Regions from separate parts of the Pseudoalteromonas pernae genome, predicted to be linked through region 2. Evidence: predicted binding sites of a transcription regulator. Region 2 holds the regulator's gene; the other holds the start of a gene.
What was found. The regulator sigma-54, encoded in region 2, starts transcription at its own class of promoters, with help from an activator protein. The targets are predictions, from matches to a motif close to GTTGGCACGNNNNTNGNNT.
Positions count from the first base shown of each region.

Region 1: a site for sigma-54 is predicted at 2,102-2,120, ahead of V1358_RS06545 (FlgO family outer membrane protein). Genes of this name have one in related genera too.

Region 1 is NZ_JBDODM010000002.1:506,264-514,199, forward strand. It holds gene V1358_RS06535 (FlgO family outer membrane protein) at 55-621, opposite strand; gene V1358_RS06540 (FlgO family outer membrane protein) at 725-1,453, opposite strand; gene V1358_RS06545 (FlgO family outer membrane protein) at 1,466-2,059, opposite strand; gene V1358_RS06550 (LacI family DNA-binding transcriptional regulator) at 2,165-3,196, opposite strand; gene gtfA (sucrose phosphorylase) at 3,294-4,766, opposite strand; gene V1358_RS06560 (MFS transporter) at 4,955-6,172, shown strand; gene V1358_RS06565 (TonB-dependent receptor domain-containing protein) at 6,338-7,936, shown strand, end outside.
Region 2 is NZ_JBDODM010000004.1:177,215-185,150, forward strand. It holds gene pmbA (metalloprotease PmbA) at 1-1,148, shown strand, start outside; gene V1358_RS10990 (VOC family protein) at 1,292-1,708, shown strand; gene mgtE (magnesium transporter) at 1,752-3,110, opposite strand; gene V1358_RS11000 (HPr family phosphocarrier protein) at 3,302-3,571, opposite strand; gene rapZ (RNase adapter RapZ) at 3,574-4,419, opposite strand; gene ptsN (PTS IIA-like nitrogen regulatory protein PtsN) at 4,450-4,896, opposite strand; gene hpf (ribosome hibernation promoting factor) at 4,898-5,185, opposite strand; gene V1358_RS11020 (RNA polymerase factor sigma-54) at 5,211-6,701, opposite strand; gene lptB (LPS export ABC transporter ATP-binding protein) at 6,725-7,450, opposite strand; gene lptA (lipopolysaccharide transport periplasmic protein LptA) at 7,447-7,936, opposite strand, start outside.

The DNA of each region.
Region 1 (7,936 bases), on a different contig from region 2:
TTATCAGCTAAATTCACTTTGAATAGCAACAAGTTATGAGCGAATTGTCATGCTCTACCCGTTCGACACTAGCTCACTAATAACAAAGTAGGGAATAAACTGTCGGGCACTGGCTTTGACGACTTGATCTTGCGTTCCCACCACACGAGCATGCACGACTACGCCGTTTTGACGATACACCAAGGTGCCTGTCAGGATGTGATCGATGCCGATATTTTTTGCGAGCGCTTTGCTATCTCTAGATAGTACAAAGTCTCCCCCTTGATTCACTTCGATATAAGGAGTGAGTTTGTGCTCAACGGTTGAATAGCCGAAACGCTGTAAATCACCTAGCAACTCCTGAGCAAGTTGGTTACCCAAAGGATTGGTATGATGAAGGGTGTGGTCAAAATCGACAAAGCTTGCAACAGCAATGTGGCTCACATATTGGCTGGTCATGCTGTCGCTTAGTTTAAGCGCTAACTGTTGCGTATAGTCACTCAGTTGTTTGTGATGTGCACTGTGTAGTTTTGTGTCTACTTTGATTTCTAGTGGATTGATATCAACACGCGATGAAGCACCTATCGCTGAACCGCTGACCGTCAACACAAGCAGGCTAGGAAGTAATAAATGTAAACTCATGTTCCCTACTCAATTAGCTTTTTTACTGTATCGGCTAACTGAGCGGGAACTTTAATGCCATTTAAGCAAGCACAGAGATAATAGCTCTCTGGCTTAAGGGTGATTAATTCGCTTGTTTGAGCTCTACACCCGCATAATTTGAGGTGCTTAGCAGTGAATCGACCACATCATGTGGCAACAAGCCTTGCGCCGATGCAATCACCATTTTTGACTTCAAACCGACGATACGCGCATTTACCAAAACCCCTCCTTGGTGTTTCACTAACGTCCCAGCCAAAACATGCGACATTGGGTGGTCTTGTTCTAACTCTAAAAAGTCACGACTAAAAGTAAAATCGCCCTGCGGCGTTACGCGGATGTAATCCATGGTTTTGTAGTCGATTACCGGTACACCAAACTCGTGCAGTTCGTGCATAAAGCTTTCAGCTAATTGGTTGCCCAATAAATTACCCTGTTGGTAATCACTGTCTAAAAACACAAAACTAGTCACAGCCATAGGCTGCATCAACGCACCTGTATCAATGTTACTGATCATATCTTGCATCAAGGCTTGAACGTAGTGGTTGACGTTTTTAACACTACGGCTAGTGTTCAATTCACGCTGGCCATGCACTTGAATTGGGCTTGCCATTGTTTGGTATACATTTACTTCTTGCCCTGAAGTATCGTCAGAAGATGCACCTATTAACTGTACTTGTTGATTAGCCTGCTCATTTTGGGCAATGACATACTGTTTCATCTCTTCTTCATCTGAAAACCATGCATTCGTACCCGAGCAACCACTTAGCATTGCAACAAGACCCAGTGATAATGTGAAAGTTAGTTTGTTCATGGTGAATCCTCGTTAGTAGGCTCGGCGTTGCAAGTGGCCATTGGTCATACGCACTTTATCGGCATGCATTAAGATTGTATTAGGCAAATAGTCTGTTGCCGCCGCCACTACTTGATTATTATCCGAATCGATCATGCGTACGTTTACAACATACGCGTCTTCTTGTTCCGTGAGCGTGCCAGTGACGTAAAAGTCGATTTCTTGGCGCTGGGCTAATTGCGCCACGTCTCGGCTAAGCATCACATCAGCATGAGACTCCAAAGCAATATGATTGCGGGTACGATATTCAACAACCGTAAACCCCATTTGCGTATAAATTGTCATTAAGCTTTCTTGCAATTGCAGCGCAATATCTTGCTGTTGCCAAGGAACAGATTCTGCTTTTAGTGTCTTTGGCGGCAAAAATGTGCCGACTGCCACCTTCGCACCGTAGGGAATTGAGCGTAATGACGATGCCATGCTGTTGGCTAAACGGACACTGTGTTGATGAATCGAATTCTGTTGTACAGGGTGGGATTCAGCAACTCTAGGGACGACTTCAATCCGTTGGCTCGGCGCACATGCTTGCAACAGAGCACAACCCATTAAGATAGAAATGATACGCACACCAGCCTCGCTGCTTTGCAAAATGAATAATTAGCAATTCAAAAGCAAAAACAGTGCCACAAAGCCTTTACTCGTAGAAGGTAACGATCTAATCAGTGAAAATATTTAGCAGCTTTGTCGCTTTTCAACCTGATAGGGGATCACCACAGCATCAGTCGCGCGCTCAATAAATAGCTCTGCTGCTTTGATGCCTTTATCGATACTATTTTGGTGTATGGTTGTCAGTGGTGGCACCGAGCGCGCCGCCTCCTCTACCCCGTCAAAACCAACCACACGAATATCTTCAGGAATGCGAAGACCTAATGCGTTAATTTCAGCTATCGCTGCAAGCGCTATCAGATCACTCATGCACAATAAAACGTTGGGTCTAGGCAGTGAGTTCAGTGCTTCTTTGGCAGCAATAGAGGCAAAGTGATAATTACTTTCAGGAATATTCCATAAACGATCTGACGCAAGGGTGATGCCTTGCTCTTCCAGCGCGAGTTGATAGCCTCGCAAACGCTGCAGTGAAATAGATGCTTTGTCTTGCGCATCATTTAGGTCATAGACGCGGCAGGTGACATCGGAGTCTATTAAACGCAGCCCAAGAACTGCGACTTGGTCCTTGCTGCCATGCAGTGCCAGTTTAGCAATTTCGTAAGCTGCTTGTTGGTTATTCACTATAACGCTGGCACGGCGGTCAATATCAAAGTCTGATGTAACAACCTTTTTGGCAGTACTTTTTAATTCTTCAATCAAATTGGCATTGCGTGGGGAACCATAACAGATAAAGCCGTCAACAAAGTCGCAAACACTGTCTATGCTGTCTGACGCACCTGAGAACAACAAAATATTGACTTTGTTTTTCTCCAACACAGCAGACACGCCTTTAACAAAGTCACTGGCCACAGGGTCAGTGATCATGTACTCGACACTGTCTGGCAAAACCAAGGCAACAATGTTAAATCGCCCACTGCGCAGTGATTGCGCAGCTCTGTTAGGTCCGCTATAGCCTAGCTTTTTACATGACGCGAGAATTTCTTCTCGGCGTTTTTCAGAAAGTTGGTCGGGGCGATTAAATGCATTGGAAACCGTCGCATTCGATACCCCTAACTCTTTAGCGATGCTTTTCAGCGTCCATATTTTCTTCTGTGCCATGCCAAACCCAAAAAGCAGCTATAAAAGCGGTGCGTTACTAATAGATGATGACATGCACTTTTATCACTAAATGATCAAAAAAAACAGTAAGTAGCCATCAAAGTGATATTAAATCGGATAAATTCACAATGCGGCTGTGACCGTCTGATTCTAACTCAATCACACCACTACGCTTGGCTAAATCTAAGTTCAATGTCGCCACTTGTGCTTCATTTTGCCATCGCAAAGTGAGCCTTGAACCCTGCCCCTGCACATCAAATTGACCGTCAAAAGCTGCACTGTCATTGCGTAGTGCGATCAGTTTCATAAGCGCCTGGACAACAGGACGCTGCATCTGGAGCGTTAATTTTTCACTGTCCAAATATGGACGGTTAATATCTCGGCCAACATTGGAGGCCGCGAGCAGTTGCATATCATTGTGCTGTGCTAACAAGCCGCCATAATAGACTTGTGGTGTGCCTGGGCTGAAAAACTGAATCGCCCGAGCAACGAGGTAATCATAATCATCTTTGCCCAATGCATCGTAATAGGTGCAGTTGACTTGGTATAGGTCAACATTACTTGCCGCTGCACCGGTTGCCTTTTTACTTTCACCATGACTTTTGCGGTGAATGGTCTCAACTAAAGTATCGATTTCATTATCGCTGAGTAAACCTGGTTGCCCTTCCATAGGCCCAACATCAATAATACCGATGCCGTCATGAGTATCGAGCACGGTAATACAGTTGCGCGGAGAAATAGTAAGCCAATTTACCAGTGCTGTGACATCTTGATTGAAAATACTGTGTAAGACCAAAGGTGGTAAGGCGAAGTCGTAAACCATGCCTACTCGCTCAGCTATGTCTATCTGCGTTTTGTAGTAGGAATGAATTTCAACCAAAGTTTCTATCCCTAATGATTGTGCATACTCAGATAAGGCGCCGATGAAATCGAAGGTTTCATCAAGCATAAAACAGCTAGTGCCTGCTTTTTTAATGGCGTATCCAGCCGCATCAAGGCGGATCATCTTAATGTTATTGTTCGCAAAAGTATTAAGAATACGATGCAAATACGCCTTACCTGCTTGTGAATGAACATCAATATCAATCTGGTTATCAGTAAAAGTAGTCCAAAACTCTGCGACCTCACCATTAGGTAGGGTAAAGGCTGTGAAGCAGCTTCCAGGTCGTGGGCGATAAATTTTACTTTGTAATTCGGGGGTCAAACCGTTTGGAAAGACTTTATCCTTAGTGAGAAACAAGTCCCAATAAGCCGACTCACGCCCTTTCGCTAACACGTCTTTGAATTCTGGCGATTGTGCTGACATATGATTAACGATGAGATCCGCCATCAACTCCGTGTTTGCGCCAAGTTGTTTCACATCGTGCCACGTCCCTAATCGCTCATCCACCAAGGTATGGTCGATGGGATCAAACCCTGCATCACTGCCATCAATGGGGTAGTAAAATGGCAACAAATGTACGCCGGAAAATAACTGACTCAAGGGCCCTTCAAGGGTAGCCGCCAGTTCAGGAACACCTGCTCCCGTTAATCTATCTACATAGGTGATAAGCTGAACATTGTTTTTCATACGCCGACCATAAATTAGAGGTTGAATAACTTAATCGATTAAGATATATGTTATATACAATTTACATTTGATCAAGAATAATTTTAAGTTGTTGGTCCTAGTGTTTGAAAATAGATGACATTAACAATAAGACGATAGGCGCTCGTAGTTTGCAGTAATTAGGGCCGCTCTGATAAGAGGAAATGCAGATGCAATCATCCAGTCACTCACACCCAGAAGTAAATCAATCGGTCATAGAAAGCACTTCTGTAGCGCAAATAAAAATCCTGACCTACATGATGTTTTTCGTCTTTGCGATGACCTCTGATGCTGTAGGCGTGATCATCCCTGAGCTAATCAGTACCTACAAGCTAACGCTGACGCAGGCCAGTGCTTTTCATTATATTCCTATGATTTTCATAGCCCTAGGGGGGCTTTTTTTGGGCTACCTGGCGGATAAGTGGGGGCGCAAAGCGACAATCATCACCGGTTTGGTGTTGTTTTCTGTCGCCTGTTTCTTATTTGCCGCGGGTAGCTCCTTTTTATACTTCCTTACCTTGCTGGCGCTCATTGGCTTAGCCATTGGGCTTTTTAAAACCGGCGCGCTTGCGCTGATTGGTGATATCTCCACAAACCATCAAGAACATACGGCAACTATGAATAAAGTAGAGGGGTTCTTCGGTGTAGGGGCCATTGTCGGCCCTGCGGTTGTCAGCTACCTGCTAACTGCCGGCGTATCTTGGAAATATTTGTACCTTTGCGCCGGAGCGCTGTGTGTCGTATTAAGCCTAATGGCCTTAAAAGCAAAATATCCAATAACCCAAAAGAGCCTAAGCGGGCAAATTAACCTTAAGAACTCTTTGCTGTTAATGAAAGACCCTTATGCTTTGGGATTTTCTGCCGCAGTGGCACTGTACGTTGCCACCGAAGTGGCTATTTACGTGTGGATGCCTACACTACTGAGTGACTATGAGGGTTCCATGATGTGGCTCGCCACTTATGCACTGACCATTTTCTTTATATTGCGAGCCGGTGGGCGCTTCTTGGGGGTCTGGGTACTGCGCCACCTTAGCTGGCAAAGCGTATTATTCTGGTTTTCGACCGCGGTATTCTTGTGCTACTTGGGCACAGCTATCTTTGGCGTCGCGGCTGCTGTTGTATTGCTGCCATTATCCGGCTTGTTTATGTCAGTGATCTACCCCACTCTAAATTCAAAAGGCATCAGCCACTTTCAGCCATCGCAACACGGTGCAATCGCTGGTGTAATCTTATTCTTCACCGCCGCATCGGCAGCAATTGCACCATTATTGATGGGTTTAATCAGTGATATATTTGGTCATGTTTCTTTTGGGTTCTACCTAGCTACAGCCTTTGCAGCCGTGCTCGCTATTGGCAGTGCTTTCAACCTGAAATCAAAACAAGATTAAATTCCCTTTTATAACCAAATACTTAAATGAACCTTAGGCAAACTGAGTAAAAAACAGCTTGCCTAGATACAAAATTTTTATTATTAATTAACTTAATCGATTAAGTTAAACTTGTAGTACGGTTAAGAACATCAACAACACACAATGAGAATCTGGGGTGAGTAAATGCAACGTGCAACATTCAAAACGTTTTTATTAAGTTCTCTGGCCATGGCTATTTGTAGCAACTTAAATGCTGCTGAAGCGGAACAAACAGAGCAAGTAGACAAAGAGGCAAAAGGCCTTAACTTTGAACGCATTATGGTTACCGGCGTGCCACGTAACTCAACTGTTATGGCATCCAGTGTATCTGTAAGTAGTTTTTCAAACGAACAACTTGAGGTGACCACGCCACGCTCGACCGCTGAAGCATTTCGCGCAATCCCTGGGGTGCGCTCGGAATCCTCTGGTGGTGAAGGTAATGCCAACATTGCGGTGCGTGGCTTACCCGTTGCGGCAGGTGGTGCAAAGTTCTTGCAACTACAAGAAGACGGCTTGCCCATTATGCAGTTTGGCGATATCGCCTTTGGTAATGCTGATATTTTCCTGCGTTTAGACAGTACCATGCAAACGGTAGAGTCAATTCGAGGTGGCTCGGCGTCTACTATGGCCAGTAATGCCCCTGGCGGGATTATTAACGTGATCAGTAAAACAGGCGGTGGCGATACGGGTAGCATCGCGACAACATTTGGTTTGGACTACGACACCTTCCGCACTGACTTCGAATATGGCGGCGAGCTCAATGATTCGACTTACTTCCATATTGGTGGCTTTTTCCGTCAAGGTGAAGGACCTCGGGATGCTAGTTACACAGCCAACAATGGTGGGCAAATCAAAGCAAACCTTACCAAGGAATTTGATTCGGGTTATGTGCGCTTGTATCTAAAACACTTAGATGACAAAGCCATTGGTTACCTACCCATGCCAATGTATGCAGACGGCAGCTCGTTACCAGGATTTGACTCACAAACCGACACACCGCATTCAGCTTATTTCTTATCAACATTATCGCTAGGCGCTGACGGTGAATTACGCCGTGGTGATATGCGCGATGGCATGCATCCTCAAGTGAATGCTATAGGCTTTGAAGCCTCATTTGATTTGGGGAATGACTGGGAGATCGAGAATCGCTTTAGGAAGTCGAGTGTTAAAGGCTCATTCTTATCGCCATTCCCTGCCGAGGTTGCAGATGGTACAAGTATCGCAGAATCAATCGCCGGAGAAGGGGCTACGCTCAGCTATGCCAATGGCCCATCTGCAGGTGCTACTTTCAATGGTGGCAATATCATGCGAATTCACACCTTTGACGTAGAAATGAGTGATTTTGACTCCTTAGTCAATGATCTTAAACTCACCAAGGTCATCGAGGACACCAGCATTACCTTCGGCTACTATAAAGCGCTGCAAAATATCAGTATGTCGTGGATGTGGAACTCTTATCTAATGGAGCTCAAAGGCGACAATGCAGCGTTATTGGACGTAACAGCTGCCGACGGTACTGCTTACTCCGACAACGGCTTATACGCATACGGTGTGCCATATTGGGGTAACTGTTGCCAACGCAATTACGACACTGAATATGACATCAGCGCACCTTATCTGGCAGTATCCTCCCAGTTGGGGGACTTCTTGATTGATGTCAGTGTTCGTCATGACAGTGGTGAGGCTACGGGTTATTACGCAGGCGCGGTGCAATCCAGCGTTGATATGAACCGAGACGGCGTA
Region 2 (7,936 bases):
GTATTTATGTTGGTAATAAAAAGGGTTCAGCGTCGACTGCAGACTTAAGCCCCCACGCATTGCGTTCAGTGGTTGAAAAAGCAATTGAGATTGCCAAATACACCTCTGAAGATCCGTGCAATGGCTTGGCTGATGCTGAATTGTTAGAAATGAACCCGCCTGATTTAGACCTTTACCACCCTTGGCAGGTGACGCCTGAAGAGGGAATTGCCTTGTGCCAAGAAGCTGAACATGCAGCACTTAATTTTGACGAGCGCATTGTTAACTCGGACGGTGCGAGTTTTAGTAGTCATGAAGGCTTGCGTGTTTACGGTAACAGTCATGGCATGCTGGCAGGTTTTCCTCGCACGCGTCATAGCATCAGCACTATGGTTATTGGCCAAGATGGCGAGCAAATGCAGCGTGATTCAGCCTACACGATTTCTCGTGACCAAAACGGGCTAAAAGCAGCTAAAGAAGTTGGCCTAGAAGCAGCCAGTGAGACCATAGCCCGACTCAACAGCCAAAAGCTGGGCACAATGAAGGTGCCTGTTGTATTTCGCGCTGATATCGCCAGTTCGCTGTTTGGGCATTTAGTGTCAGCCATTGGTGGCGGCGCATTATACCGAAAATCGAGCTTCTTACTTGATAGCATCAATACCCAAGTATTCAGTGATATCGTCAATATCAGTGAGCGCCCACACATGCTTAAGGGATTTGCTTCTTCGCCGTTTGACTCGGAAGGGGTGAAAACCATAGATCGTGAAATCATTCACGGGGGTGAGCTTAAAACGTATCTATTGGCGAGTTACGCAGCCCGTAAGATGGGGCTTACACCGACTGGGCATGCAGGTGGCATCCACAACTGGCTGGTACAGCAAACTCATGATGATTTACATGCACTACTCAAGCAAATGGGCACAGGCTTATTGGTGACAGAGCTAATGGGCCAAGGGGTTAACACAGTGACCGGTGATTATTCCCGCGGCGCCGCTGGATTCTGGGTTGAAAATGGTGAAATTCAGTACCCAGTGAGTGAAATTACCATTGCCGGTAACCTTAAGGAGATGTTTAAAGGCATCGCTGGCATTGGTGGTGATATTGACCATCGTGGCGGTGTGCTCACAGGCTCCGTGCTAATCGAGCAAATGCAAATTGCGGGAGAGTGATTGTTTACTCACTCTCAACCTGCAAACGTATAACGCCCTTAATTGGGCGTTTTTTATGTGTAATAAATGCTTTACCTAAACTTAAGTTGAGGTTTTAAAGTCTTCCTAACGTCAAAAGATAAACATTAATTTAGGAGAGACTGATGTATTTAGAGCATGTAAATTTAGTTGTTAGTGATATAGAAAAGGCCCTTACTTTTTACCGTGCTGTATTTCCTCATTGGCATATTCGCAGCAAAGGACAGGGTACTTGGTCTGGGAAGCCGCGTAATTGGCTGCACTTTGGCGATGACTATCACTATATCGCTTTTAGTGATAATGGCGAGGGCGAAAACCGCAACCTCGAAGGCCATCAACAAGGTCTCGCACACTTTGCTTATGTGACGCAAAACCTCGATGAAGTCATTACACGACTTCAGCAGGCCGGTTTTGAAATTGCCAAACAAGGTGCTGACAACCCCTATCGTCGTAATGTGTATTTTTTGGACCCTGCGGGCTTTGAAGTGGAGTTTGTGCAATACCTGACCGATATTCCTGAACTGCGCAATAATGAGCTCTAAAGGTGTTATAGATGCCCGAAAAATGGGCATCATTGCTAGGAAACTAAATTAAGAACCAGGTCGCGGTGCCGAGGAAAGCGAAGATACCCACAATATCCGTCACTGTGGTCAGCACTACGTTACCTGCTAGTGCAGGGTCGATGTTCATGCGTTTGAGGATCAGAGGTATTACTGCACCAGCAATACCCGCAGCGAGTAAGTTCATGAACATGGCGAAGGCGATCACCAAACCAATGGTTAAGTCCCATTTCCACAAGGCGATGGCACTGCCTATCAGAACAGCCCACAGCACCCCATTTAGCGCACCGATAGCGAGCTCTTTGGTAAGAATGAATTTCTGGTTGGTATCGTTAATATGTCCCAGAGCAAGACCACGGATAACAAGGGTCAGGGTTTGCGAGCCCGCAACACCACCCATTGACGGCACAATACCATTCAATACGGCAAGGAAAGGCAGAATACCCAAGGTACTCTCAAAGAAGCTGGCCACAAATGCAGCAAGCATAGCCGTGAGTAAGTTAACACCGAGCCACACTGAGCGACGCTTGGTACTTTTCACTACTGGTGCGAAGGTATCTTCTTCATCATCTAGACCAGCAAGACTTAACATGCTGTGCTCAGCACCTTCACGGATAACATCAACGATGTCATCGATTGTGATACGACCAAGCAGATGCGCTTGTTCATCAACTACCGGTGCTGAAATCCAGTTATGACGCTCGAACAGTTGTGCAACTTCAGACTCATCCATGGTGATGGGAATCGACTCACACTCATCATCCATCACTTCGCGAACAATCGCGTCCGGCATAGTCGTCAACAAAGATGTAAGCGGCAGAGAACCGAGAAAGCAGTTATCTTTATCGACCACGTAAAGCTCGTCCGTGCCTTCAGGTAATTCACCTTTGAGACGCAAATAACGCAGTACCACATCAATGGATACATCAGGACGAATGGTCACCGTATCGGTGTTCATCAAGGCACCTGCAGAGCGCTCTTGATACGACAAAGCCGTCGTCGCACGGTCGCGATCTTGGCTGTCCATCGCCTCGATTACGTCTTTATAGACTGGTTCAGGTAAGCTACGAAGTACTTCACCTAGGTCATCGTCGTCCATATCTTCGGTCGCCGCAGCAATGTGCTCCGGTTCCATGCGGGCAATGATACTCAGACGTACATCTTCAGAGAGTTCTTCGAGAACGTCACCTTGTACATCAGGATCGACGAGTGACCATAGTTTAAAACGTGTTTTGTGTGGGGAAGACTCTAAAAGTAGCGCCGTATCACTGGGCGCTGTTTTTGCGAGAAGCCTGCGTACATGAACAAACTGGCCGCTGCTAAGGGCTTCAGTAATTTCCTGAAGTGGTTGGAGCGGATTCTCTTGTTCATAGGCTTCTGGCATAGGCTTCCCTTAAAGATAAAACTGGAAGAAATCTGCTTATAAGCGGGCACTTACAAGCGCTTGATAAGTTTACCTTAACTCAGACAAAGATACCAAAGGTAAATGAGATATAGGGGATGTTTATATTTTAGGTAAGAAACTATCGCAGTTTTTAGATGGTCGCTTTACCTAATAGAGCACCAGTCAAAGAGCTATTCTTGTTCGTGGAATTTCTCAGCAATTAACTGCCCAATTGCAACAAGTGCACCTTCTTCATCAACACCTTCGCATACTACGCGCACTTCTTTGCCTTTACCGCTTTCTAGCAGCAACAGCGCGAGCACGCTATCTGCTTCGGCGCTTTTTTCACCCTGATACAGCGTAATTTTAGCGTCGAAGTTCATCGCTAATTGCGCAAGTTGCGAGGCTGCGCGGGCGTGCAAACCGAGTTTATTTTGGATAACGAAGGTGGCTTCAGTCACGGTTACTTTTCCTGCTCACGATGGCGGATTTTGACATTCGGGTAGGTGTCCATAAAACGCTCTCCCAATGTCTGCGCTAAATAAACTGAACGGTGTTGACCGCCAGTACAGCCAATCGCAATCGTCAGATAGCTGCGGTTATTGCGCTCAAGGTGCGGTAACCAAGTTTGCACGAAGGTTTGAATCTGCCATGTAAACTTTTGCACTATGCCGTCACTTGAGAGGTAATCTTTTACGGGTTGATCTAGGCCTGTTAAGGGCTTGAGTTCAGGTTCCCAGTGTGGGTTAGGTAAAAAGCGCGCATCAAATACGTAATCAGCATTTTTTGGGATGCCGTATTTAAAGCCGAATGACTCAAAGGTGATGAGTAATGGTTTGTCTTTCTTACCGAGAACTTTTTCACGGACCATTTCAGCCAACTGATGAACGCTAAGTTCGCTCGTGTCGATAATAAAGTTAGCGTGCGAAATTAACACGTCCAACAGTTTCTTTTCTTCACGAATAGCGATATCTAAGGGCAGGTTTTGCATCGACAATGGGTGTAATCGACGCGTTTCGGAAAAACGTCTAATCAGTGTTTGTTCATCGCTGTCGAGATAGAACAATGAAGGCTTTGAAAATGCAGGGAGGTAAGCCAGAATGTCACTGAATTCCTGCTCTTCTTTAGGCAGGTTTCGGACATCGATACTGACGGCTATTTTGTCATAGCTGTCCGATACACTGCGGACAAGCGCTGGCAGGAGGTTAACTGGAATATTATCTACACAGTAATAGCCCAAGTCTTCTAAAACGCGTAAGGCGACAGATTTTCCCGAACCAGAACGCCCACTGACGATAATCAATTCCACTTTATTACCCTTTAAAGTTCTATTACCAAATCAGGCTACAAATAGCTGATAAAGCTCCTGATCAGTGGTCACTGTTCTCAGCTGTTTGCATAATTGCTTATCTTTAAGTCTATCAGCAATTTGTGACAAGGTCTTGAGGTGTTGATCACACTGATTATCTGGTACGAGCAGTGCGACAAAAATATCAACTGGGCGGTTGTCTATGGCATCGAAGTTAATGGCTTCGCGGTTGGTGACTATGATGGCGATCGTTTGATCAATACCTTCTAATCGACCATGCGGAATTGCGACGCCTTTCCCAAAGCCTGTGCTACCGAGCTTTTCGCGCGCGAGTAGGGCATCGAGAATGGTTTGCTCGTTTAAATGCGGTGCATGTTGATGAGCAACCTGTGCTAGGTACTCCAACATTCTTTTTTTGCTATTAAAAAGGACCGCAGCTTTGCTGCAGTCCTTTGAGAAAAGATGTTCTAAGCTCATTTTAATGACGAGATAATTTCTCTTTATGTTTAATTACTTGGCGATCTAATTTGTCAATTAAGCCATCAATCGCCGCATACATATCTTGGTGTTCTGCGGTGGCAAATAATTCGCCGCCATTTACATGAAGTGTTGCTTCTGCTTTTTGTGTGAGTTTCTCTATATCTAGGATGACATGTACATTGTTAATATGGTCAAAATGACGCTCAAGTTTTGCAAATTTACTATTCACATAGTTGCGAAGAGAGTCTGTGATTTCTACATGACGACCGGTAAGATTCAATTGCATAAGCATTTTCCTTCTTGTCTAACGTCTATATCAAGCTTTTACGTTGATTTGACGGTGGTATGGCTAACGATTCACGATATTTTGCAATCGTTCTTCGAGCCACTTTGATTCCTTGCTCTGCGAGTATGTCGGCTATTTTGCTGTCGCTTAATGGCTTGGCAACGTTTTCCGCCGCTACTAGCTTCTTGATCAATGCTCGAATCGCTGTGGATGAGCATTCACCTCCATTCTCGGTGTTCACATGGCTGGAGAAGAAATACTTCAACTCAAAAATCCCACGTGGCGTATGCATATATTTCTGTGTTGTTACACGAGATATTGTTGACTCATGCATCTCAACCATTTCGGCCACGTCATTGAGGACCATTGGTTTCATCGCTTCTTCGCCATGTTCAAAGAATGCCTGTTGTTGTTGAACAATGCAATTAGTTACTTTTAGTAAGGTATCGTTGCGTTGTTCCAGGCTCTTTATAAACCATTTTGCCTCTTGTAAGTGAGAGCGAATAAATTGGCTGTCACTTTGTGATTTACAGCTACGTCCTAATGAAGCGTAGTGATCATTAACCCGTATTTTTGGCATGCTGTCGGGGTTTAACTCGACCAGCCAACGCCCTTTGACCTTCTTAACAGATACATCAGGAATCACGTATTCTGACTCTTCGCGCACTATGGTCGCGGCAGGTTTCGGATTCAAACTGTGTATTAATGTCATCACCTCTTTTAACTGAGCTTCTTTAAGCTTAGTCTTTTTCATTAAGGTGCGATAGTCACGGTTGCCTAGCAAATCAATGTAATTACAAATTACCTCTTTCGTTTCACTAAGCCAAGGGGTTTGAGGTGAAAATTGATTGAGTTGGATCAATAAGCATTCTTGTAGTGAACGCGCACCAATTCCAACAGGATCAAAGAGTTGTATTCTTTTTAGGACCGCTTCTATTTCATCGAGTTCGATTTCTACGTCCTGCTCTTCATGATTCAAACTCTCGAGTAAATCTTCGGTTGTCACCGTGAGGAGGCCATTGTCATCAATCGCTTCGATGATGGCTGTCGCAATCGCTTCATCAACTGGGCTGAATGGGGTGAGTTGCAGTTGCCACATTAAATAATCGTGCAGCGTCTCGGTGGTTTCACCTTGGTAAACAAACTCATCGTCTGGCATAGGGCCTGCTGATGCGACGGGGGCAGCGCTAATGTACTCGTCCCAAGACATGTCCATCGGTAGCTCGTCACTGATGGAATCGTTATTTAACGCGTCAGAACTTTCTATTTGGTCGCTACTTTGGGGTTCGGTATCGAGTTTATCTTCACCGTTTTGTAGGCGATCATTGTCGTTTTTATCGCCTGGGTTATCAGCGTAGTTTTCTTCTTCGATTTCTAACAGTGGGTTAGCGTCAAGTGCTTCTTGAATTTCTTGTTGAAGATCCAAAGTACTGAGCTGCAACAAGCGTATCGCTTGCTGCAATTGTGGAGTCATTGTTAATTGCTGGCCAAGGCGCAGCTGTAATGATTGCCTCATGTACTCTAACAATCCTTTTATTGTTATAGTCTAAATTGCTCACCTAAATAAACATCACGAACTGTTTGATCGGCTAGGACTTGCTGTGGTGTGCCTGATGCGATCAATTCGCCGTGAGAAACGATATACGCGGTTTCACATACATCTAAGGTTTCACGCACATTGTGGTCGGTGATAAGTACACCAATGCCACGGTTTCGCAGGTGCTCAATAATTTTCTTTATATCTAACACCGAAATAGGGTCTACACCAGCAAAAGGTTCATCTAAAAGGATAAATTTGGGGTTAGCGGCTAAAGCGCGAGCAATTTCAACGCGACGGCGCTCACCGCCTGACAATGCCATCCCAAATGAATCACGAATATGTTGGATATTAAATTCGTCTAGTAAGCTTTCTAATTGCTCCTCACGACCCGCTTTGTTGAGGTCCTTACGCGTTTCCAAAATCGCCATTAGGTTTTGATAAACGGTGAGCTTACGAAAAATAGATGATTCTTGGGGCAAATAGCCGATACCTAAGCGTGCTCGCGAATGCATTGGCAGCAAAGTAATGTCTTGCTCGTCAATACTGATCATGCCTTTGTCACTGGGCACTAAACCTACAATCATGTAAAAGGTTGTGGTTTTGCCTGCTCCATTGGGGCCTAACAAGCCAACAATACTGCCGGCTTTAACTTCGAGTCCGACGTCTTTTACAACTTCACGACCTTTGTAGCTTTTCGCTAACTTCTGCGCCTTCAGTGTGGTCATGGTTGTTCCTTTTCCTCAGGCTTTTCTTCGCTCTGTGGTGTTAACGTGGTACGTACTCGGGTGCTGGAGTTTTTATCTTTCTCAGCGCTGATGGTCTGCTTATCTATATCATAGCTGATAGTTTCGGCGATGATCTGTTGATCAGCCATTTCTATTTTGGCGTCACCCTTAATTTGTAGAATTTGTGTAGCGACGTCGTAACGAATTTCTGCAGCAGAAGCGGTAATTTGCTGACCATCTTCCATGGTTTCTATGTACATGGCTGGGTTACCTGTGGCGATAAGCAATTGCTTATTATCACCCAATTCAGGACGACGGTGCGCTTCTAATCGATCAGCTTTTATTTGACGGTTACCATGAACAATGTGCACGTTTTTATCAAAAATAGTGATGTTTTCTTTGATCATGGCTATTTGGTTATCGGCATCAATGAGCACTTCAGTGGCATTGACTGTTTGCTCAGCATGAGCACCAAAGGCACTGAGG